Regions from separate parts of the Streptomyces sp. NPDC104106 genome, predicted to be linked through region 1. Evidence: riboswitches for the same ligand, from Rfam matches in the RefSeq annotation. Region 1 holds a riboswitch; each other region holds the start of a gene.

Evidence for each region. A riboswitch is a leader RNA that binds a small molecule or an ion and turns the genes downstream of it on or off. The one in region 1 is predicted to bind cobalamin.
Region 2: another riboswitch for cobalamin. It lies ahead of nicT (Nickel transporter NicT); the one in region 1 lies ahead of ACZ60X_RS00290 (cobalamin biosynthesis protein).
Region 3: another riboswitch for cobalamin. It lies ahead of ACZ60X_RS14515 (ribonucleoside-diphosphate reductase subunit alpha); the one in region 1 lies ahead of ACZ60X_RS00290 (cobalamin biosynthesis protein).

Annotation. Positions count from the first base shown of each region.
Region 1 covers NZ_JBVJMF010000001.1:54,392-58,966, reverse strand. The annotation lists gene ACZ60X_RS00295 (cobyric acid synthase) at 1-652, opposite strand, end outside; gene ACZ60X_RS00290 (cobalamin biosynthesis protein) at 649-1,611, opposite strand; cobalamin riboswitch at 1,716-1,856, opposite strand; gene ACZ60X_RS00285 (hypothetical protein) at 1,987-2,214, opposite strand; gene ACZ60X_RS00280 (inorganic phosphate transporter) at 2,250-3,542, opposite strand; gene ACZ60X_RS00275 (lysozyme) at 3,699-4,436, opposite strand.
Region 2 covers NZ_JBVJMF010000003.1:540,489-545,063, reverse strand. The annotation lists gene ACZ60X_RS09870 (glutaredoxin domain-containing protein) at 1-356, opposite strand, end outside; gene nicT (Nickel transporter NicT) at 1,025-2,134, opposite strand; cobalamin riboswitch at 2,162-2,351, opposite strand; gene ACZ60X_RS09860 (ArsR/SmtB family transcription factor) at 2,433-2,816, shown strand; gene ACZ60X_RS09855 (AraC family transcriptional regulator) at 3,353-4,309, opposite strand; gene ACZ60X_RS09850 (ANTAR domain-containing protein) at 4,504-4,575, shown strand, end outside.
Region 3 covers NZ_JBVJMF010000005.1:194,869-199,443, forward strand. The annotation lists gene mctP (monocarboxylate uptake permease MctP) at 1-1,332, shown strand, start outside; gene ACZ60X_RS14510 (GNAT family N-acetyltransferase) at 1,407-1,913, shown strand; cobalamin riboswitch at 1,977-2,101, shown strand; gene ACZ60X_RS14515 (ribonucleoside-diphosphate reductase subunit alpha) at 2,229-4,575, shown strand, end outside.

The DNA of each region.
Region 1 (4,575 bases):
CGGTGAGGCCGTGCAGCATCTCCAGCCCCGGCTCCAGCAGCGAGACGTCCCCGCGGAACTTGTTGACCAGGAACCCGGCGACCAGCTCCTGGTCCTCGGGCGAGAGCAGTGCGACGGTGCCGAAGAAGGACGCGAAGACGCCCCCGCGGTCGATGTCCCCGACCACCAGCACGGGCAGCCGCGCGCCCCGCGCGATCCCCATGTTGACGATGTCGGTCCGGCGCAGATTGATCTCGGCCGGGCTGCCCGCCCCCTCGCAGATCACCGCGTCATACGTGCCCCGCAACTCCGCCAGGCAGTCCAGCACGGTGCCGAGCAGCTGCTGCTGCCGGCCGCCGTGGTAGCCGCGCGCGCTCAGCTCGCCCACCGGCTTGCCGAGCAGCACCACCTGGCTGCTCCGCTCGCCGCCCGGCTTGAGCAGCACGGGGTTCATCAGCGCGGTCGGCTCGATCCGGCAGGCCTGGGCCTGCATGGCCTGGGCCCGCCCGATCTCCGCGCCCTCGCGCGTCACGAAGGAGTTGAGCGACATGTTCTGCGCCTTGAACGGCGCGACCTTCACCCCCTGGCGCACCAGCCACCGGCAGATCCCGGCCGTCACGACGCTCTTGCCGGCGTCGGAGGTGGTGCCGGCGACGAGGAGTCCCCCGTTCACTTCCCACGTCCCTTCAGACCCTGGAAACCCTTGACGAGGAGGCGCGCGGCGACCGTGGTGCCGAGCGCGAGCAGGCCGACGCGGCGGGAGAGCCGTACGGCCCGGTCGATGTCGGTGACCCGGACCGCCCGGCCGGTGTCGCCGTTGAGGACGGGCCGGTGCTCGACGCGGCCGCCGTAGGAGAGCGTGCCGCCCAGCCGGACGCCGAGCGCGCCCGCGAAGGAGGCCTCCACGGGCCCGGCGTTGGGGCTCGGGTGCCGGTGGGCGTCCGTCCGCCAGGCACGCAGGGCGCCGCGTGGATCGGGTCCGGCCGCGGCGGCGAGTACGGCGGTCAGCCGGGCCCCCGGCCAGCCGGCCACGTCGTCGAGGCGCGCGGAGGCCCAGCCGTAGCGGCGGTGGCGGGGGGACCTGTGCCCCACCATCGCGTCCAGGGTGTTGACCGCCCGGAACCCGAGCAGCCCCGGCACGCCGGCCACCGCTCCCCACACCAGGGCGCCCACGACGGCGTCGGAGGTGTTCTCGGCGACGGACTCGACCACGGCCCGGGCGATCCCGTCGGCGTCCAGCGACTGCGGGTCGCGGCCGCACAGGTGCGGCAGCCGCGCGCGGGCGGTCTCGACGTCACCGGCCGCCAGGGCACGCCCGATCGCGCGGGCCTCGCGCGCGAGCGACGTACCGCCGACGACCGCCCAGACGGAGGCGGCGGTCAGCGCCGCGGAGGCGGTGGGGGAGGGGCGTACGGCGCGTGCGGCGGCCGTACCGAGCGCGACGGCGCCGCCCGCGCACACGACCGTGTGCACCGTGCCCCAGCCGCGGTGGTCGCGCCACAACGCGCCTTCCACGGCCGCGGCCGCCCGCCCGAACACGGCGACCGGATGCCCGCGGCGCGGATCGCCGAGGAGCAGATCGCCGAGGAGGCCGGCGGCGGCGCCGTACGCGTAACTGCGATCGGCACCCATCGGCTCAGCCGGCCGTGGGTGCAGGAGCGGGCCTGGTACGGGTCCTTGTCCTTCGGCAGCCGGGCATGGCGATCGATGTCCTCACTCAGGGTGTCCGCGCCCTGGTTCGACGAGATTCGGCGGTGAGAGTTCCTGGCTCCCGGGGTTCTTCCCCGGTGACAGTGGCGGGACCGCGCCGGATTCGCACCGGCTTCCTCTCCTGCCGCCGTACATGGCCTGGGCAGTCCACCACGCGTCCGGAACGGCCGTCAACTTGCCGTTGACCTGGGAGGGGGGAGTGTGCCGATCCCCACATTCCGGGGCGCGAGGGGCATGAGAAAGCTCCCCTCCGCGACCGCGGAGGGGAGCTGGGAGCCGGGAGCGGGTGCGCCGTCGTCAGCTCTTGGAGACGATCAGGAAGATGCCGTACGCCACCGCCGCCGCGCAGGCCGCGAAGCAGACGTAGGCGCCGGTGACGGCGAGGGCGGCGGAGGCGCCCTGGGCGGTGGCCTGCTCGCGCCGGGTCAGCCCCCTGATGCCCAGGGTGAACAGGACCACGAGGCCCACCGTGAACAGCAGGCTGACGCCGAAGACGGAGCCGATGGCCGACCAGTCGATCTTCATGGGGATGCTTCCTTGGTAACCGGGGGCGGCCGGGGTCAGACCGTGGCGGCCGGGGGAGTGGCGGAGGCGGCGGCCGGGGTGGCGGACGCCGCGGTCCCGGTGCCGGCCGGGGCGGCGATCGTGGCCGTCAGGTCGTCCATCGTGGCCGTCAGGTCGTCCCCGATCGTGCCCGCCGGGGGCGGGGCCACCGCGGCGATGGCGGCGGTCACCACGCCGGCCGGCTCCGCGGCCTCCTCCATGACGTTGGTGTGGTCGACCACCTCGCGGCGGGACATCCTCCAGATCGCGGCGCTCGCGGCGACCAGGAAGACGAGCACCGCGGCGGTGCCCCAGTCACCGAGGTCCGTGACGGACTCGGCGCCGGCGCCGACCAGCGCGGCGGCCGGGAGGGTGAGGACCCAGGCGACGGTCATGCGGGTGGCGGTGGACCAGCGGACCACGCCGCCCTTGCGGCCGAGGCCGGTGCCCATCACGGCGCCCGAGACGACGTGCGTGGTGGAGAGCGAGAAGCCCAGGTGGGAGGAGGCCAGGATGGCGGTCGCCGCGCTGGTCTGGGCGGCGAAGCCCTGGCGCGGCTCCAGGTCGGTCAGGCCCGTGCCCATGGTGCGGATGATGCGCCAGCCGCCGATGTAGGTGCCGAGCGCGATGGCCAGGCCCGCGGAGAGGATCACCCAGGTGGGAGGGTTCGAGCCGGGGGCGAGGGCGCCGCCCGCGACCAGCGCGAGGGTGATGATGCCCATCGTCTTCTGGGCGTCGTTGGTGCCGTGCGCGAGGGAGACCAGGCCGGCGGAGGCGATCTGACCGACGCGGTAGCCCTTGCGGGAGGCCTCGCCCTCGGCCGCGCCGCCGGCGCCGTACGACAGCCGGGTGGCCAGCATGGCCGCGACGCCCGCGACGACCGGCGCGGCGACCGCCGGGAGCAGCACCTTGGTCACCAGCACGTCACCGTGCACGGCGCCGAAGCCGGCGGAGGCGACCGTGGCGCCGATCAGACCGCCCATCAGGGCGTGCGAGGAACTGGACGGCAGACCCACCAGCCAGGTGAGCAGGTTCCAGAGGATCGCGCCGACCAGGGCGGCGAAGATGACCTCGGGACGGATGCCCTTTTCGTCGACGAGACCCTTGGAGATCGTGTTCGCGACCTCCACGGAGAGGAAGGCGCCGACCAGGTTGAGGACGGCGGACATGGCAACTGCGATCTTGGGCTTCATGGCGCCTGTCGAGATGGTGGTGGCCATCGCGTTGGCGGTGTCGTGGAAACCGTTCGTGAAATCGAACGCGAGCGCGGTTACCACCACAATCGCGAGGATCAGCGAGAAGCTTTCCATTTACCCAGGCAATCGTTCGAGGTCGTTGGCTGGATGAACGTAGGCAACCTGGGTGAACGGAAGGTGAACTGGGACCGGCGCGGTGGTGTCCGGACCGGGGGGACCGGGCTGCGCCTGCCGCCGTGCGTCGCCCGTGCCCCAGGCGCCCCTTGGCTGTCAGCCGCGCGCGAAGGCGCGCAGCCGGTCGACGGAGCCGTTGAAGAGATTCTGGTCACCCGGCAGGGCGCCCCCGGTGCCGTGCTGCCAGAACGTCCAGTGCCGCCAGCCGCCCGGCAGCGCCCCCGGGTCCGAGTCGCCGGGCCGGGCGATCCACAGCGGGTTGCCGGACGAGAACGCTCGGCTGTCGCCGGTGCAGAGCTTCCACCACGGGCTGGTCGTGTAGATCACCGGCCGGCGCCCCGTCTCCGCCTCCACCTCGTCGCTGAAGGACCGGATCCAGCGGACCATGCGCGCCTTGTCCAGTCCGTAGCACTTCCGCTTCCTGGTGTACGGGTCGTATTCCATGTCGAGCGCGGGCGGCAGCGTCCAGCCGTCGGCCAGCCAGCCGCCGCCGTTGCGCACGAAGAACTCGGCCTGGGCGGCGCCGGAGGACTCGTCCGGCAGTGCGAAGTGGTACGCGCCCCGGATCAGGCCCGCGCCGTGCGCGCCGCCGTACTGCTCGTCGAAGTAGGGATTGCGGTAACCCGTGCCCTCGGTCGCCTTGACGTACACGAACCGCGCTCCCTTTCTCCGGGCCGCCTCCCAGTCGACGTGCTTCTGGTGCGAGGAGACGTCGTGCCCCCGGGGCAGCGGCGGTCCCGCCGCCGCTGCCCCGGGCATGGCGAGGGCGAGCGCCGCCGCGGCCGCCGCCAGAACACCGGCGCTGCGGCGGAGAAGAGTGCGTTCACGGGCCATGTGTCTCCCCTTGGTCGGCGGACGCGCGCGTCCGGCGGGCAAGGGGGACCATTCAAGGCCCGTTGATCACTGAATCGGTCCCTTTTTCCGGTGATTCGCCCCACTTACGCCCGTTCGGTGGCAAGCCGCTCCGGCCCCG
Region 2 (4,575 bases), on a different contig from region 1:
ACGGTCTCGTTCCCGTCGTTCGCGGCCCTGACCGCCGCGGCCCCCGCCGGGTCACGCCAGATGTCGACCCAATGCAACTGGCGGGCGCCGCGGCCCAGCCGGATGCGCAGGCGGATGCAGTACGCGCAACCGGGTCGCCAGAAGACGACGGGCCGACCGTCAACGGCGCTGCGGCGTCGCGCCTCCAGCGCACCGATCGCCTTCGGGAACATCAGGGGCGAGTTCACGCCTGCGAGCAGCACGCACCCCAGCATGAGCCCTGTGGCGGCACCGGGGCTCCCGGCGAAGATCAGTCCCGTCGCACCGGCTGCGCCGCAGAGCACGAGCAGTATCGGCAAGGTCCACACACGCGTCATGGCGACGCAGGTTATCGGCAAGCCCGACGCAAGAGCGGCCCGAGCCCGACCCGCTCGGGCGACGCCGCGGCAGGCGCCTGGGGCCACGGCAGCGCGACCATGCTCGTCACCGGTCAGGACCGCGACCGCGGGGTGGACCACGGCCGCGACGGCACTGTCGGCGGGCTTGGGGCACGTCACCGCGCCCGACTCCGATCGTCTCCGATCGTCGCGTCCGCCGTCTGTGAGGCGGCTGCGCAGAGCAGGCACAGACCCGCACAGGGCTCCCACGGCGAGGAACGGCACGACGCCGGCGCGCACACCCAAGGCAACGGCTTCGGCCGCGCACGCCGGCACCCTCGGCGGCCTTCCCAGGGAGCGCCGGCGGACGGAGTGTCGCGAATCCTGTCCGGCACCGACGCCGACACCGACGCCGGCCTCACCGCCCGCGGAGCCCTGCGCTCCGCCACCACCGTGCCCGGCATCCGTGCCACCCGCGCCCTGTGCCGAATCTGGTGGGGCGGGGCCGAACACCGGCCCGCTCCGGCCATGCGCCGGGGAGAGGGCCTCCAGCGATGGGCACGAGCCCCGCCCTCTCCGATCGACGTGCACGCCCTTTCCTCCGCACGGACAGGCGCCCTCGCGCGGCGCGCGCCCCACGGCGGCCTTCGTACCTGGCTCCGGCCGCGTCAGCCGGTCTCTGCGGCGCGGGTGTTCCAGCGCTCCTCGACCCTGGCCAGGCGCCAGTAGGCGATGGCCACGGCCCATACGATCACGAACAGGCCGACGATGACGTAGCCGACGCTGTCCAGGTTCAGGCCGGCGATCCAGCCGGTGACGTCGTCGCTGAGGCCGAGTTTGTCGTGCAGGACACCGACCAGTTCTATCGTGCCGACGAAGAAGGCGACGGCGATGGACAGGCCCGTGATGGTGAGGTTGTAGAAGACCTTGCGGACCGGGTTCGAGAAGGCCCACTGGTAGGCGAAGTTCATGAACGTGCCGTCGAGGGTGTCGAACAGGCTCATGCCGGCGGCGAAGAGCAGCGGCAGGCACAGGATCGCGTACCAGGGGAGACCGGCGGCGGCGCCGTTCCCGGCGAGCGCGAGGAGCAGTACCTCGGTCGTGGTGTCGAAGCCGATCCCGAAGAGGAAGCCGAGCGGGAACATCTGGCCGGGGCGGCGAACGGACTTGGTGAGCCGGCCCAGCACGCGGTTCATGAAGCCGCGCGAGTCCAGGTGCGCCTCCAGCTCCGCCTCGTCGTACCGTCCGCCGCGCATGGCCCTGAAGACGCGGACGATGCCGAACAGCGCCACGAGGTTGAGGGCGGCGATGAGGTACAGGAAACCGCCGGAGACCGTGGTGCCGACGGTGCCGAGGACCTGGTGGGTCCGGGAGCCGTCGTTCATCAGGGTGCCGGCGAGCTTGGCGCCGCCGGCGACGAGCGCGGCCATGGCGACGACCACACTGGAGTGGCCGAGTGCGAACCAGAAGCCCACCGACACCGGACGCTTGCCGTCCGCCATGAGCTTGCGGGTGGTGTTGTCGATCGCGGCGATGTGGTCGGCGTCGAAAGCGTGCCGCATGCCGAGGGTGTAGGCCGTGATGCCGAGGCCGACCCCGAACGCCTTGGTGCCGACCTCGTAGTGGTGCGGGATCACCAGCAGGAAGAGGATCCCGAAGGCCACCACGTGCAGCGCCGCGATGACGGCCAGGAGTCCGGCGGTTCGCAGGGTGTCCTCGCGTCGCCAGCGCAAGGACGTGGCGGCGGCGCTTTCGGGCACGCCTCGGGACACGGTCATACGGTCACGCTCCAGCACCTCGTGGATCAGCTTCGTGATGCCGTGGCCGGTCTCCTGGCTGACGGGTCGACGCGTCCGCCCCTGCCTTCCCGGCCGCGAGGCCAGTGGCAATGCGTGGGGCGGAAACTTCCCGATCACAGTGGCGAGGGCCGCTCCGGACTGGGCCCCTGAAGGGCCGTCACCGGTCTTCCCGAACACCACGGCACGCCCACCCTAGAAGGCGGAGGCCATCAACTGCAAGGCTGCACAACTGATCAGATGTTGGTGCGGGATCGCCGGTGACTGCGATGATGGGGCCATGCATCTCGTCCCCGCGGATCGCGCCGACCGGCGCACCATCGACGGCCACCGGGTCTGCGATGCGATCGCCGCCGTCGGTGAGCCCGAGCGCGTACGCGCCTGGGCCGACCGTTTCTCCCTCCTCTCCGACCCCGGGCGGCTGTCCCTGCTGCTCGCCCTGCACGAGGCCGGCCCCATCGCCGTCTCGGACCTCGCCGTCGCCACCGGGATGCGCGACACCGCCGTCTCCCAGGCCCTGCGCCTCCTGCGCGCCGCCGGCGTCGTCGAGGGGGACAAGGACGGCAGGATCGTGCGCTACCGGCTCGTCGACAGCCCGATCTCCGACTTGCTGAAACACTGCGCGTCACACGACACGCGCACCCACGGCACGCCGCCCGCCTGAGCCCTTGGCGAGCGTCGCCGACGCCGTGGGGCGGGCGTTCGGACCGGTCAGGGCCGCCGCGTCGGCTCCGGCGGCGATTCGCTGGTCGCGTGAACGCGCGGGCCGGCTGGACGCCGTGCTGCAGGAGGCGGCGTGCAGGCTCGAGGTGGCGAGGCCGAGGGCCGCGGTGCAAGGCCTGTTGCAAAAGGCTCGCCGTCCCGCAGACGCTGTCCGGCGGGAGTTACGGCGGCTCGACCGCATGGCCGGCCGCCGATGAACGCACACTGAAGGCCGCCGAAGAGACGGCGGACCGGGACGCCACCGTCGAGATGGTGCACCGGCAGGTCGCCGGCCTCGACGCAGCACATGTCACGCGCTGCGGGCGAACCGCCGCTCCGGGGCGACCCTGCGTCGCTTGAGCAGGCCCGCCCACGCCGAACCCGCCGCGCTGAATGTGGCGCCCGTCGAGGCGCCGGCGGCGCTCGCCCGCCTGCTCGACGAACTCGTGCCGACGCGCCGCGCTCCCCCGCGCGGCAGGCCCGTGGGCGAAACCCTGTTCAGCGACGCAGGGTGGTGGCGGGGCTGGTGCCGTACGCGGCGCGGTAGAGGGCGGCGAAGCGGCCAGGGTGGCCGAAGCCCCAGCGGGCGGCGATGGCACCGACGGTGGCGCCACTGCGTGGGTCGGCCGTGACCAGGTCGCGGTGAGCGTGCGCCAGTCGGGCCCGGCGGAGATAGGCCAGCGGCGTGGTGTCGAGGTGCCGGCGGAAGGCGTACTGGAGAGCACGGATCGTGACATGAGCGGCAGCGGCGATGTCGGCGACGCTGACCGGCTGATCGGCATGGTCGTCGATGTAGGCGACGGCTCGCCTCACGGTCGCGGAATGGGCGTCCACGCGGTCCTGCGCCGTCGGGTCGGTGCGCGCGGTGCTGGGGAAGGCGGCCAGGACACTGGCGGCCAGCAACTGGCTGCCGGCCGTGACGGCAAGGGGCTGTGCCGCGATCTCCGGGACAGCGAGCACATGATCACGCAGATAGACGATCGTGCTCTTCAATCTCTCGGCGGCGGCCTGCGACCGGGGCCGGTGCCCGGTCAGCCGTACCGGCTCGTGCAGGGGTTCACCGCTGCCGGCGGCGACCTGGTTCAGTACGTCGGGGTCAAGCATCGTGATGTTGTAACGGGCGCCGCAGATGCGTCCCGCGTACGGCAGATCAGGCGGCGCGAACAGCACGGCGTCTCCGGGGCCGAAGGAGTCCCGGACTCCGTGGAAGACGTGGTCCTGCACGGTGCCCTCGTGGACGACGCAGAGACAGATCCTGCCCAGTGGTGTGACGGAGTACGACATCTCGAAGTTCAGGGCGAGTTCGTCCGCGCTGAACGACGGGGCGGCCACCCGGCGCACTCGTGCGGTGCCGGCGTCGGGCGTCGCGCTCCCGATGCGCATCCTCGCGTAGGCGCGGCAGAGGAACTCCTCCGTCGCACCGAGATCGTCGCTTTCGAACAACAGCGAGTCCATGACTCCATCCTGGCAGGCAGCTTCTTCCGGAACGAGGTGGCCCTCTCCCCACGGCGTTCCGCGGACGCACGGCATTTCGTTTTGTGGACAACCGCGACCCCGGACTGTTCGCCGCCCGCACCCTTGGCGGCGGCAGGTCACGGGCAGCAGCACCACAGACCGGCACGGTTGCCAGACCAGGAGCCCTCCTCACGATGCCAGAGCAGACCGCAAACCCCGACCGGATCGCGACCCTCCAGGAGGAGGTCGCCCAGCTCCGGCACGCC
Region 3 (4,575 bases), on a different contig from region 1:
CTGCCACGCCTGTGGTCCGTCAGCCACCGCCACGGGTACGTGACGACCTCGGACTTCGTACGCGGCCGCTTCGGCTCCAAGGGTCTGTCGCTGGCGGTGGCGCTGACCGGCATCCTGGCGACGATGCCGTACATCGCGCTGCAGCTCGTCGGCATCCAGGCGGTGCTGGACGTGATGGGCGTCGGCGGGGACAGCAGCACCAACTGGTTCGTCCGGGACCTGCCGTTGCTCATCGCCTTCGGCGTGCTGGCCGCCTACACCTACTCGTCCGGTCTGCGCGCGCCCGCCCTGATCGCGTTCGTCAAGGACGCCCTGATCTACATCGTCATCGCGGTCGCGATCATCTACATCCCGGTCAAGCTGGGCGGGTTCGACGAGATCTTCGCCAAGGCGGGCCATGCGTTCAGCCAGATCAGTCCGGCCACCGGCAAGCCCCGCGGTGCGCTCGTGCCACCGGAGGCGGGCCAGTGGACGTACGCCACGCTGGCCCTCGGCTCGGCCCTCGCGCTGTTCATGTACCCGCACTCGATCACCGCGACCCTGTCGTCGAAGAGCCGTGAGGTGATCCGCCGCAACACCACGATCCTGCCGCTGTACTCCCTGATGCTCGGCCTGCTGGCCCTGCTGGGCTTCATGGCGATCGCGGCCGGAGTGAAGGTGAAGAACGGCCAGTTGGCGATCCCGCAGCTGTTCGAGGACATGTTCCCGAGCTGGTTCGCGGGCGTGGCCTTCGCGGCGATCGGCATCGGGGCGCTGGTCCCGGCGGCGATCATGTCGATCGCGGCGGCGAACCTGTTCACCCGCAACATCTACAAGGACTTCATCAAGCCGGACGCCACGCCGAAGCAGGAGGCGCAGGTCTCCAAGTTCGTGTCGCTGCTGGTGAAGGTGGGCGCCCTGGTCTTCGTCCTCACCATGGACAAGACGGTCGCCATCAACTTCCAGCTGCTGGGCGGCATCTGGATCCTGCAGACCTTCCCGGCCCTGGTCGGCGGCCTGTTCACGCGCTGGTTCCACCGCTGGGCGCTGCTGGCCGGCTGGGCGGTCGGCATGGTCTACGGCACGGTCGCGGCGTACGGCGTCGCCTCCCCGACCCAGAAGCACTTCGGCGGCTCGGCGAAGGAGATCCCCGGCATCGGCGAGATCGGCTACATCGGCCTCACCGCGTTCGTCCTCAACGTCCTGGTCACCGTGGTCCTGACCCTCGTCCTGAAGGCCGTCAAGGCCCCTGAGGGCCTGGACGAGACCAGGCCGGAGGACTACACGGCGGACGCGGGCGACCCGGGGGTGCAGGTCGAGCTGCCGCCGGCGACCGCGGGCGCCGGCCACTGAGCGACCGCCGGGCGACGGGCCGTCGCAGGAGATCCGGCGGCCCGTCGCCGTATCCGTCCGGCACACTCGGTGCCATGGACTTCGTGATCCGGCAGGCCACCTCCCGCGACTACGCAGCCCTCGGCGAGATCACCGCCCGGGCCTACCTCCAGGACGGCCTCCTCGACTTCGGGGAGAGCGACGCCTACCTCGCCGAGCTGCGGGACGTGGCCAAGCGCGCCGCCGACGCCGAGGTGCTCGTCGCCGCGGCGGCGGAAACCGTGCTCGGCGGCGTCACGTTCGTGCCGTACGGCGGGCCCATGGCCGACATAGCCCGCCCCGAAGAGGCCGAGATTCGTATGCTGGCCGTCGCCCACGCGGCGCGCGGCCGGGGCGTCGGCGAGGCCCTCGTCCGGGCCTGCGTCGACCGCGCACGGGCCACCGACGGCTGCCGCGCCGTCGTGCTGTCCACCCAGCGCAGCATGCACAGCGCCCACCGCATCTACGAACGCCTGGGCTTCGTCCGCACACCCGAGCGGGACTGGAACCCCCTGCCGGAGCTTTGCGACATCGCCCTGCTCGCTTACGAGTTGACACTCTGAAGCCGCCGCGACACACAACAGACACAACATCTGGGGGTGCCATGACAGCCCGGCACTAGATGTATGCTCATCCTCGCTGTCGCCGCAGGGGAATCCGGTGCGAATCCGGAACTGTCCCGCAACGGTGTACTTGCGTGCATTCGCGCGCTCGCGTCAGTCCGAGGACCTGCCGGCAGCGTGCGCCCGGCCGTCCGGCCCGGGTGCCTTCCGACGTCCGGGCCTCGTGGAATGGGCCGGTGGACGCGACGCCGTGCGCGCTCGTGGCTGCCCCCTGCCCTCCGCAAGGCCCCCGTGCCGAGCGAGGGAGAGCCCCACGTGACCATCGCGCCCGCAGATCCGGCTTCAGCCAGCGGCCTGGACACCGAGGACACCGACGGTCCCGGTACCGCGCTGCTGCGGACCCTGACCGAGCTGACCGCCGACCTCCCCGACGCCGATCCCGGCCGGGTCGCCGCCGCCGCGCTGCGCGGCCGCTCCGCCCGGGCCGACGAGGCGGAGTTGCGCGAACTGGCCACGGAGGCCGCCGCCGGGCTCATCTCCGAGGACCCCGCCTACTCGCGGCTGGCCGCCCGGCTGCTGGCCCTGTCGCTGCGCGCCGAGGCCGCCTCCCAGGGCGTGACGTCCTTCACCGAGTCCGTGGCCGTCGGCCACCGCGAGGGCCTGATCGCCCACCGGACCGCCGAGTTCGCGCGGCTGCACGCCGAACGGCTGGACGGCCTGGTCGACACCGGCGCCGACGACCGCTTCGGCTACTTCGGCCTGCGCACCCTGTACAGCCGCTACCTGCTGCGGCACCCGATCACCCGCAAGGTCATCGAGACCCCCCAGCACTTCATGCTGCGGGTGGCCGCCGGTCTCGCCGAGGACGACACCAGCCGCTCCGTGGACGAAGTCGCCGCGCTCTACGGGCTCATGAGCCGCCTCGACTACCTGCCCTCCTCCCCCACGCTCTTCAACTCCGGCACGCGGCACCCCCAGATGTCGTCCTGCTACCTGCTCGACTCCCCGCTGGACGAGCTGGACTCCATCTACGACCGCTACCACCAGGTGGCCCGGCTCTCCAAGCACGCCGGCGGCATCGGGCTGTCGTACTCCCGCATCCGCAGCCGCGGTTCGCTGATCCGTGGCACCAACGGGCACTCCAACGGCATCGTGCCGTTCCTGAAGACCCTGGACGCCTCGGTGGCGGCCGTGAACCAGGGCGGCCGGCGCAAGGGCGCCGCCGCCGTGTACCTGGAGACCTGGCACTCCGACATCGAGGAGTTCCTGGAGCTGCGGGACAACACCGGTGAGGACGCCCGCCGTACGCACAACCTGAACCTCGCGCACTGGATCCCGGACGAGTTCATGCGCCGGGTGGGCGCCGACGAGCAGTGGTCGCTGTTCTCGCCGGCCGACGTGCCGGAGCTGGTGGACCTGTGGGGCGAGGAGTTCGAGGCGGCCTACCGCAAGGCCGAGCAGGCGGGCCTCGCGAAGAAGACCATCGCGGCCCGTGAGCTGTACGGCCGCATGATGCGCACGCTCGCGCAGACCGGCAACGGCTGGATGACCTTCAAGGACGCGGCCAACCGCACCGCCAACCAGACGGCCCTGCCCGGCCACGTCGTCCACTCCTCCAACCTCTGCACCGAGATCCTGGAGGTCACGGACGACGGGGAGACCGCGGTCTGCAACCTGGGCTCCGTGAACCTGGGCGCCTTCGTGGACACGGCGGCCGGCGACCTCGACTGGGAGCGGCTGGACGAGACCGTCCGCACCGCCGTCACCTTCCTCGACCGCGTGGTCGACATCAACTTCTACCCGACCGAGCAGGCCGGGCGGTCGAACGCCAAGTGGCGCCCCGTCGGCCTGGGCGCGATGGGTCTGCAGGACGTCTTCTTCCAGCTGCGCCTGCCCTTCGACTCGCCGGAGGCCAAGGCCCTGTCCACGCGGATCGCCGAGCGGATCATGCTCGCCGCGTACGAGGCCTCCGCCGACCTCGCCGAGCGCAGCGGCCCGCTGCCGGCCTGGGAGAAGACGCGTACCGCCCGGGGCGTGCTGCACCCCGACCACTACGGCGTCGAGCTGACCTGGCCCGAGCGCTGGGCGGCGCTGCGCGGCCGTGTCGCCGAGGTCGGCATGCGCAACTCGCTGCTGCTGGCCATCGCGCCCACCGCGACCATCGCCTCCATCGCGGGCGTCTACGAGTGCATCGAGCCGCAGGTGTCCAACCTGTTCAAGCGCGAGACGCTGTCCGGTGAGTTCCTGCAGGTCAACTCCTATCTCGTGCAGGACCTGAAGGACCTGGGCGTGTGGGACGCGCGCACCCGTGAGGCGCTGCGGGACTCGGGCGGATCCGTGCAGGACTTCGCCTGGATCCCCGAGGAGGTGCGGGCGCTGTACCGCACCGCGTGGGAGATCCCGCAACGCGGCCTGATCGACATGGCGGCGGCCCGCACCCCGTTCCTGGACCAGTCCCAGTCCCTGAACCTCTTCATGGAGACGCCGACCATCGGCAAGCTCTCCTCGATGTACGCGTACGCCTGGAAGTCGGGCCTGAAGACGACGTACTACCTGCGCTCCCGCCCGGCGACCCGGATCGCCCGCGCGGCCCAGGCGCAGCCCCGGAAGACCATCCCCGTCCAGCAGGCCGCCGACCCCGACGCCGTCGCCTGCTCCCTGG